One region of the Paenibacillus sp. J22P169 genome, then DNA from elsewhere that is predicted to be linked to it. Evidence: a T-box and tRNA genes for the amino acid it is inferred to sense, from the RefSeq annotation. Region 1 holds a T-box; the other holds one or more tRNA genes.

Region 1 (4,387 bases):
CAACGTTCACATTTCTCACCGTCTGCAACAGCGATTGAGATTGCAACATCTTTGGACTGAAGAGCACCTTCTGGTACGGGAGTACCTACTGGGTGTAGGTTAACAGCGGACACGATGAACAACTGATCCAATTGCTCGAATTGTGTTAACAAAGCAAACATCGCTTCATTTGGATACAAATTCACTGCTGCCCCTAAGGAATTACCAATGACTTTTTCCTTACGCGCTTCTTCTAAAGCCTTAAGTACGTCATCTCGCACTTCCAAGAAGGAATTCCATTTATTTTCCAATTCCTCGTTATATACATTTGTATCTACTTCTGGCAACTCCGCAAGCTGAACACTACTTAGCTCAACTCCTGGAATGTACTTCCAAACTTCATCCGCTGTATGTGGAAGAATCGGTGAGATCAGTTTCGTAATTGCCGTTAATGCAGCGTAAAGCACAGTTTGTGACGCTTTACGAGCTGGGTCCTCGGCTGCATTTGCATAAAGACGATCTTTGATGATATCCAAATAGAAGGAGCTCATCTCTACAGCACAGAAATGATGAATCGTTTGATACACAACATGGAACTCATACGCTTCATAAGCTTTGATAACCTTCTCAACCATACGGTTCAAACGAATCAACGCATATCGATCAAGTTCAGATAAACTCGTATAAGCAACACGATCAGTAGCTGGATTAAACTGACTCAAATTCCCAAGTAGGAAGCGCATGGTGTTACGAATTTTACGATATACCTCAGTCGTTTGGTTCAAAATATTATCCGAAATCCGGTGATCCGATTGGTAATCAACCGAAGATACCCAAAGACGAAGAATGTCAGCGCCTAATTTACCGCAAACCACATTCGGGTCAATCGTGTTACCGATGGATTTGGACATTTTGCGCCCTTCACCATCTAGTGTAAAGCCATGACTCAGAATACCTTTATACGGTGATTTCTCTCTCGTTGCCACACCCGTGATCAAGGAAGAGTTGAACCAACCACGGTACTGGTCAGAACCTTCTAGATACAGATCAGCTGGCCACTGAAGCTCTGGACGAGATTCAAGCACAGCCACATGACTGGAACCGGAATCAAACCATACATCCATAATGTCCGTTTCTTTACGGAATTCACCGTGACCACATTTCGTACAGCTAGTTCCATGTGGAAGCAGATCCTTCTCTTCTTTGATGAACCAAGCATTAGAGCCTTCTTGCTCAAATAATTGAGCAACATGTTCGATTGTTTGTTCATTTACAAGCGGCTCATTACAGCTGCGGCAATAGAAAATCGGGATCGGTACGCCCCATGCCCGCTGCCTAGAAATACACCAATCTCCGCGATCAGCGATCATGTTGTGAAGGCGAACTTCGCCCCACTCTGGCGTCCATTTCACTTGCTTGATTTCATCAAGCATCTCTTGTCTGAACTTATCGATCGACGCGAACCATTGCTCCGTAGCACGATAGATGACAGGTTTCTTTGTACGCCAATCGTGCGCGTATTGATGCTGAATATCCGCAGCTTTGAGTAAAAGACCGGACTCTTGCAGTTTTTCAATGATCAGCTTGCCGCCTTTTTCGTAGAACAAACCTTCGTAGCCAGGCGCTTCAGCCGTAAAATGTCCTTGGTCGTCCACAGGACACAACACGCCAAGGTTATAACGTTGACCGATTGCGAAGTCGTCTTCCCCATGTCCAGGAGCTGTGTGAACACACCCAGTACCCGCCTCTAATGTCACGTGCTCGCCAACCATAACGAGGGATTCGCGATCGTAGAAAGGATGTTGGCAGGTAACATACTCCAACTCACTGCCTTTTACCGTTGATAATACTTCGTATTCGCTCCAGCCGATTTCTTTAGCCGCTGTTGCAAGAAGTCCTTGTGCAAGCACATATTTCTTCCCATTTGCTTGAACAACCGCATACTCAAATTCAGGGTGTAAGGAAATACCCAAGTTCGCAGGTAAGGTCCAAGCTGTCGTTGTCCAAATGACGATGGCAGCATCTTCTGGAAGCTTACCTATGCCATCCTTCACAGGGAAAGCCACGTAGATGGACGTTGATGTTTTTTCTTTGTACTCAATCTCCGCTTCAGCCAAGGCACTTTCTGAAGATGGGGACCAGTAGACCGGCTTTAATCCTTTATACACAAGGCCCTTATGAACCATTGAACCAAAAACACGAATTTGCTGTGCTTCGTAACCAGGCTGTAGTGTGATATACGGGTTTTTCCAATCTCCGCGAATACCTAGGCGTTGGAATTGACTCTTCTGCTTCTCAACGGATTGCAGTGCATACTCCTTGCAATATTCACGGAACTCAGGGACAGTCATCTTCTTACGATCGACTTTTCCGCTGTTCGTAATCACTTGCTCGATCGGTAAGCCATGCGTATCCCAACCAGGTACGTAAGGCGCATCGAAGCCTTGCAGTGTTTTGAAACGCACGATAATATCCTTCAGCACTTTGTTTAGTGCATGACCGATATGAATATCTCCATTCGCATAGGGCGGCCCATCATGTAAAATGAACTTCGTTCTGCCCTTACGGCTTTCTTGTACTTTGAGATAAATGTCTTCTGCTTCCCAATGTTCTTGCATTTTCGGTTCCGCTTGAGGCAAATTACCTCTCATCGGAAATTCTGTTTGTAATAGATTTAATGTTTTGCCATAATCCATCCTTACCACTCCATCCCTACTTCAATCTGAAAAAACAAAAAAAGCCTCTCATCCCCAAAAAGGGACGAGAAACTCAACTCGCGGTACCACCCTCGTTAAAAAGCAACATGAACCAACCACCTAAAGGTGAGTCGATCAGCGCTTCTTCACTCGATCATGTGTAACGGCATGACCCGTTTCTCCCTACTTCATTCAAGAGACGCTCCTGGGGGATATTCGGTACGCTGCAGAGATTAGGCTCACACCAAAACCCTAATTCGCTGACACTGCTCATAACGTCCTACTCGTTCCAGTCATAGCTTTATTGCGATACATTTAACAGGAGTATAACCAATCTGGCAGTCATAGTCAATATGAGAACTGCCTATTGCCCTCGGTCTATTCTTCCTTATGTTCAAACTGCATACTTTGCCAGCCTTCTGTGTTCAATAATTCAAGTTGAGCTTCAAGCAACGTCCGGAAGCGTGTGCGATAAATGGAAGCTTGTTTCTTGAGTTCTTCAATCTCAAGTGCCACTTTACGAGAGCGCGTCAACGATTCGTTAATAATCCGATCCGCATTTTTCTCCGCTTCTTTCAGGATTAACTGAGCTTCCTTCTTCGAATTGCTTCTGACTTCATCTGCAGCTTCTTGCGCCACGATGATGGTCTTACTCAGCGATTCCTCGATATGCGTGAAATGATCCAAACGCTCTTGTAAGGCCAGCGTTTGATTCTGCATATCCTTATTTTCACGAATGAGCGCTTCATAATCCTTGATGACTTGATCTAGGAATTCATTGACTTGATCTTCATCATAACCACGAAACGAACGTGAAAACTCCTTATTATGTATATCTAGCGGTGTTAATGGCATCAGTGCCCCTCCTTAGCGTTTTGCGCAGCAAAACTGACTTCGTAAGTATAAGCTGAGCTTGTCTGAAAGCTAGCCTACACCCATGTCTATACAGTTCAGTTCGACAGAAAATTAGCAATTCCTGCATAGTTCGTGGATAATTTATCCACGATCATGCAAACTTGCCAATCTTCACACGAATTCGACCTTTTTTCGATACGCCTTCCACTTCAAGCACTTTAAATCTACCAAACCCCTGCAAGGAGATCATATCCCCTTCTTTCAGTGGCTTACTTGGATCTTCTTCCAGCTTCCAATTCACGCGGCAACGGCCAGCTTGGATTGGTACTAACACCTTCGCCCGGCTAAGCCGAAATACATCGCTTACAATACCGTCCATTCGCATGGAGGCAACAGACAGATGAAGCTCATCCAGTTGCACTTGCGCTAGCTCTAGCTTATCTAAAGAGAGCAATTCCGTTTGCACATGCACTCTATGTACTTGGGATAAATTCAAATGCAAATAGTCAGCTGCATCCTGGGTTACCAAGCAATGGCAGCCGCCCTCTATAACATGAATATCGCCAACCTTGTCCCGCTTCATGCCGAGTCCAAGAATGGCGCCCATGTAATCTCCATGTTCTAATGTAAGAAACTTGCCGTCACCTGAGGATACGGCTAACACGGCCATAGCCATGTCTTCACTATCCAAGCTTCGATAGTCAGGCGCAATGACAGCTCGTCTACGTTCTGCTGCTTCATAGCCGCCATCCAGTCGGCAATGCACATCCGGATGTCGGTTGACGAGTGAATTCAAGATGAAAGCTTGTCTGGGATCGAGGAAATCGGTTAACTTGACGGCATGCTGCTCTGCAGCT
Region 2 (4,387 bases), on a different contig from region 1:
TCATGGCAGTCGTCTTCCCCGCACCATTAGGTCCAAGAAAACCGAATATATCGCCTTGATCCACCTCTAAGTTCAAATCGCTGATTCCTCGGCCATTCGTAAATGACTTGGTTAAATCCGTTATTTCAATCGCCTTGACTGTCAATTCATCATCTCCCTAAAAAACTCAGGAAGCCGCTATCCGCCGCCTCCTGAGAATCATTTCTATTCAAATACGCGTCTAAATTCTCCATCATAATAAGGCTTCATGCTAGATTTGTACGAATTTTTATCAGTAATCTCAATGATCATTTCAAAATAAATCTTACCCGTAGAGTTTGGATGAATTATACCATTCTTCTGCTCACCCTTCGCATCTGTGTAAGTAAACGTTGGAGATGTCGCAGGATTAAATTCAAAGGTAAACGCATCCTTGTTTGGATACTCACTTTCAAAACCAGGATATACCTTTTCGGAATACTTTCCTGTCACTTTATCTCCCTCAACACTTGTAACTTCAACCGTTCTCTCACCAATCTTCACGAACTTACCGTCTTTGTCCATAATGATATCATTTTGATACGTACCTACATATTTGCTGCTGAATCCGCCCGAATTGCTGATCTTTTCGACTTTGGCAGCTGTTAGATCAGGCTTGGTAATCTTCGTACTGCCGATCTCCGAAAGTTTGAGCATAACATTTAGGTTTAAGTCATGCTGAACACCATTTTTATCTTTTCCTGAAAGTGTTATATCACCTGTCACACTTTCCAGATAGCCAGCTTTATTTTCAATCGCCGTACCTACAACCTTTTTCACAAAAACATCGCTCTCTATAGCTGGTAAATCTCTCTCGTTATCCAGCATCTGTTTGAAACCGAATGAGGAGACTGCATTCACGATGGCAGGCACTTGTGCCTCGGACAAACTTCCCGAATATACTTTTCCGCCATCCGTGCCTTCCTCTACTTGTACATAATCTTTCAAAGAGCCAACCACAGCATCAACAATTTTCTCTACCTCGGATGCACCATTTTCTTTAAAAGGGTTTCTGAATTCCGCAGGACCTCTACGGTCACGGTTCACATCAGCCGGATATTCCATTATGTAATACGTATTATCCAGACCATTTTTATTAATGGATTGCTTCTTGTCAGAATACGAATAATTGGTAGTGGTTTCACCCTTAGCGTTTTTAGACACTTCGGTATCCTCTGTCACCTGATTTACCGTATCCATTTTTTTGAACGAGGAAGCTTGAAGTAACGTTTGATCGTTATCTTTCAAGGCATACAGCGTCTCGATCGTATAATTGTTCAGACCCTTTTCCATCAATCCAGCGGTGTTTTTGGCTGAATCTTTCAACCGATCATACCCGGATCCAAGCAGCGCATCAGCGAATGCAGTAGATACAAATAGACAAGCTCCAATCGTAAATGAAAGGACAGTAACTGATTTTTTGCTAAGTTTCATCTCTTTTCTCCTTTAAAAAAATAATTTGCGGGAAACGTTTCCTTACTAGTTATTTTATTATACGCTTATTGAATCCATCTAAATGGATTATTAACAAAGTATTAACTCTTTTCGTCACTGCGTAGCGTACCAAATTTAAATGTTAGGAGTCTGATGAATGATGAGTGATTTTGTGAAACCACCTAAAACTGCAGTCTTTGGGGCTGCCAATGGCGTAATGTTCATGACTTTTTTTGGAGCACTTTGGTCTTCGATAGGCATCGTTGGCTCACATCAACTTGGAGCTCCATGGCCACTCGTTCTTTCAGCTAGTATAACATTGGTCTTACTGAGCGGAGCCATTTCACTTTTTATTAAATCTCGTAACATGAAAGATGCTCGTACACCACAAGAAAAGGTGCATTGGAAACACACAAATCGAAGATTTGGATTGATCTTTGGTTTAGAAGGTCTAGCAATCTTTATTGCAAGTGTGATTTGTAATAAACTCGATCGTTTTGAAGTCTTTTTCCCTATCATGGCGATTATAGTTGGCATTCATTTTTTGCCTTTAGCACAATTGTTTCGAGAAAAATTTTATTATGGCACTGGTATTGTACTGTGTATCCTAGGCATCATTTCTTTTTTCTTACCTATCAACGCTACAATCGGTAATGTATCCCTCATTGCGATGTCTACTTTTATCGGTTTTGGCTCAGCTGTGACGCTTTGGGTGACAGGTTTTAGAATCTGGGTAACCATACTTAAACAGCTGAAACAATAAAAGCATTGTGCTTAAATGTGCACAAACGTACACAAGCCCCTCATTTTCATCAACATCGATGAGAACGAGAGGCTTGTTTTTATCGCTAAAATAAATAAAAACCCTTATCTACCAAGGGTTTTCGTGCTATGGGCCCAGAGGGACTCGAACCCCCGACCAATCGGTTATGAGCCGACCGCTCTAACCAACTGAGCTATAGGCCCTAATGAAATTTGGTTGCGGGGGCAGGATTTGAACCTGCGGCCTTCGGGTTATGAGCCCGACGAGCTACCGAGCTGCTCCACCCCGCGTCATGTATGCCGCTCAACAGCGACAAAAATAAATATACACTAACGGCGCAGACTTAGTCAAGCGTTAATTTTATGCATATTCAATTCATTTATGTGTTGTATCTGACGCCAAAGCGTCCTTTTTTCGACTTATAAACCTCAACTTCCTGTGGGCACTCATACCCGTAGATCCACCAATCTTCTTCCATTCGTTTCGCTAAACAGCCCGCTTGAAACTTCGAATCATATAATTTCGCCCAATAGATCCAGTTCATGTTCATCACTCCATTGTTGTCAGTTCGTTACATTTAGCTTATCCATAAAAAGGTTCTCTTATTAGCACCCAATATCCAGTCATTTTCTCGAATACGGAAAAAGCATTCTATTTGACCATATGATAAATAAAATGTGACGGTTTACAGGAATAGCAGGAATTTCCCTGCTTTTGGGGAAGTTAAGTGATGTAGACTATTTGGCAGTAGAAAAAGGAGAAAACACCCATGATCGAGACAATCAAAAGCTACCTACAAACGCATAGGGATGAACACATAGAGGAACTCTTGGCGTTTTTGCGTATTCCAAGTATTAGTGCAGTTGCCCAGCATCAAACGGATATGCTGCGATGTGCTGAGTGGACTGCTCAGTCTTTACAAAAAGCAGGACTCGAAAATATTGAAATTATGCCTACGAAAGGCCATCCTGTGGTTTATGCGGATTGGTTACATGCCCCAGGCAAACCGACGGTTTTAATATATGGACATTATGATGTGCAGCCCGCTGAGCCATTAGAGTTGTGGGAAACGCCTCCTTTTGAACCCGTTATCCGTGATAACAAGCTTTTCGGGCGCGGTAGTACGGATGACAAAGGCCAATTGTTGCTATATGTGAAAGTGGTTGAAGCCTTTCTACAAACACAGGGCTCGCTTCCGGTTAACGTGAAATTCTGCATCGAGGGTGAAGAGGAGATTGCTAGTAAGAATCTTCCAGCCTTTGTTGAAGAACATGCAGCTAAATTGCAAGCGGATTCCATCGTACTATCCGATACGCAAATGCACGGTCCGGGCAAGCCAGCGTTGATGTATGGGCTTCGCGGCTTAGCTGGTTTCGAAATCACGTTGGATGGTGCCAATAGCGATCTGCATTCCGGCCTTTTCGGCGGTGCGGTACAGAACCCGATTCACGCTATGTCCAAGCTTCTCAGTTCCTTTCATGACGAGAATGGCCGTGTGGCTGTCGATGGATTTTATGACCGTGTCATTGAACTTTCAGACAAAGAGCGAGAAGCGTTCAAACAGGTTGAACCTGATGAGAATAAAGTTCGTGCGAATTTGAACGTTACAGAACTCTATGGAGAGCAAGGCTTCTCCTTCTACGAACAAACAACATCAAGGCCTACTCTCGAAATCACGTCAGTCAGCGGCGGCTTCCAGGGCGAGGGAATCAAACCGATCATTCCGAATCGTGCTACAGCTAAAATTGCATGCCGCCTAGTCGCTGCGCAGGTTCCTGAGGAAATTATGGATCTGGTCGAGGCCCATATACATGCTCAGTCGCTTCCAGGCGTGTCAATAACGTTAGATCGTCAATTGCGAGGCAATCCTTTTATCACACCTATTGATGAGCCCGTTATGGTTGCGGCGGCTGAAGCATATGAAGAGACTTTTGGTGAATGGCCTGTGTATACACGCAGCGGTGGATCAATTCCGATTGTCGAAGTTTTAGGTCGCGTATTAGATGCACCAGTGGTGCTTATGGGATTTGGCCTGCCAGGGGAGAATCTCCATGCCCCGAATGAGCATTTCCATTTGATGAATTGGGACAATGGGACAGAGACGATTAGTCGTTACTGGTTGAAGCTAGCTGCGTTGGCTGCAACTACAACAGAATCTAACTAAGATACAGT

The links. The T-box of region 1 lies ahead of ileS (isoleucine--tRNA ligase). A T-box ahead of a tRNA ligase gene usually reads a tRNA of that ligase, here a tRNA-Ile.
Region 2: it has a tRNA-Ile gene. The T-box ahead of ileS (isoleucine--tRNA ligase) is inferred to sense a tRNA for this amino acid. The anticodon was not compared.

The regions. Positions count from the first base shown of each region.
Region 1 covers NZ_JCAUAO010000005.1:391,737-396,123, reverse strand. Annotated here, with positions in the region: gene ileS (isoleucine--tRNA ligase) at 1-2,675, opposite strand, end outside; T-box leader at 2,733-2,981, opposite strand; gene AC58QG_RS24245 (DivIVA domain-containing protein) at 3,054-3,530, opposite strand; gene AC58QG_RS24240 (YlmH family RNA-binding protein) at 3,682-4,387, opposite strand, start outside.
Region 2 covers NZ_JCAUAO010000001.1:18,958-23,344, reverse strand. Annotated here, with positions in the region: gene AC58QG_RS00120 (ABC transporter ATP-binding protein) at 1-145, opposite strand, end outside; gene AC58QG_RS00115 (hypothetical protein) at 205-1,452, opposite strand; gene AC58QG_RS00110 (hypothetical protein) at 1,610-2,215, shown strand; tRNA gene AC58QG_RS00105 (tRNA-Ile) at 2,345-2,418, opposite strand; tRNA gene AC58QG_RS00100 (tRNA-Met) at 2,429-2,505, opposite strand; gene AC58QG_RS00095 (hypothetical protein) at 2,595-2,759, opposite strand; gene AC58QG_RS00090 (dipeptidase) at 2,985-4,379, shown strand.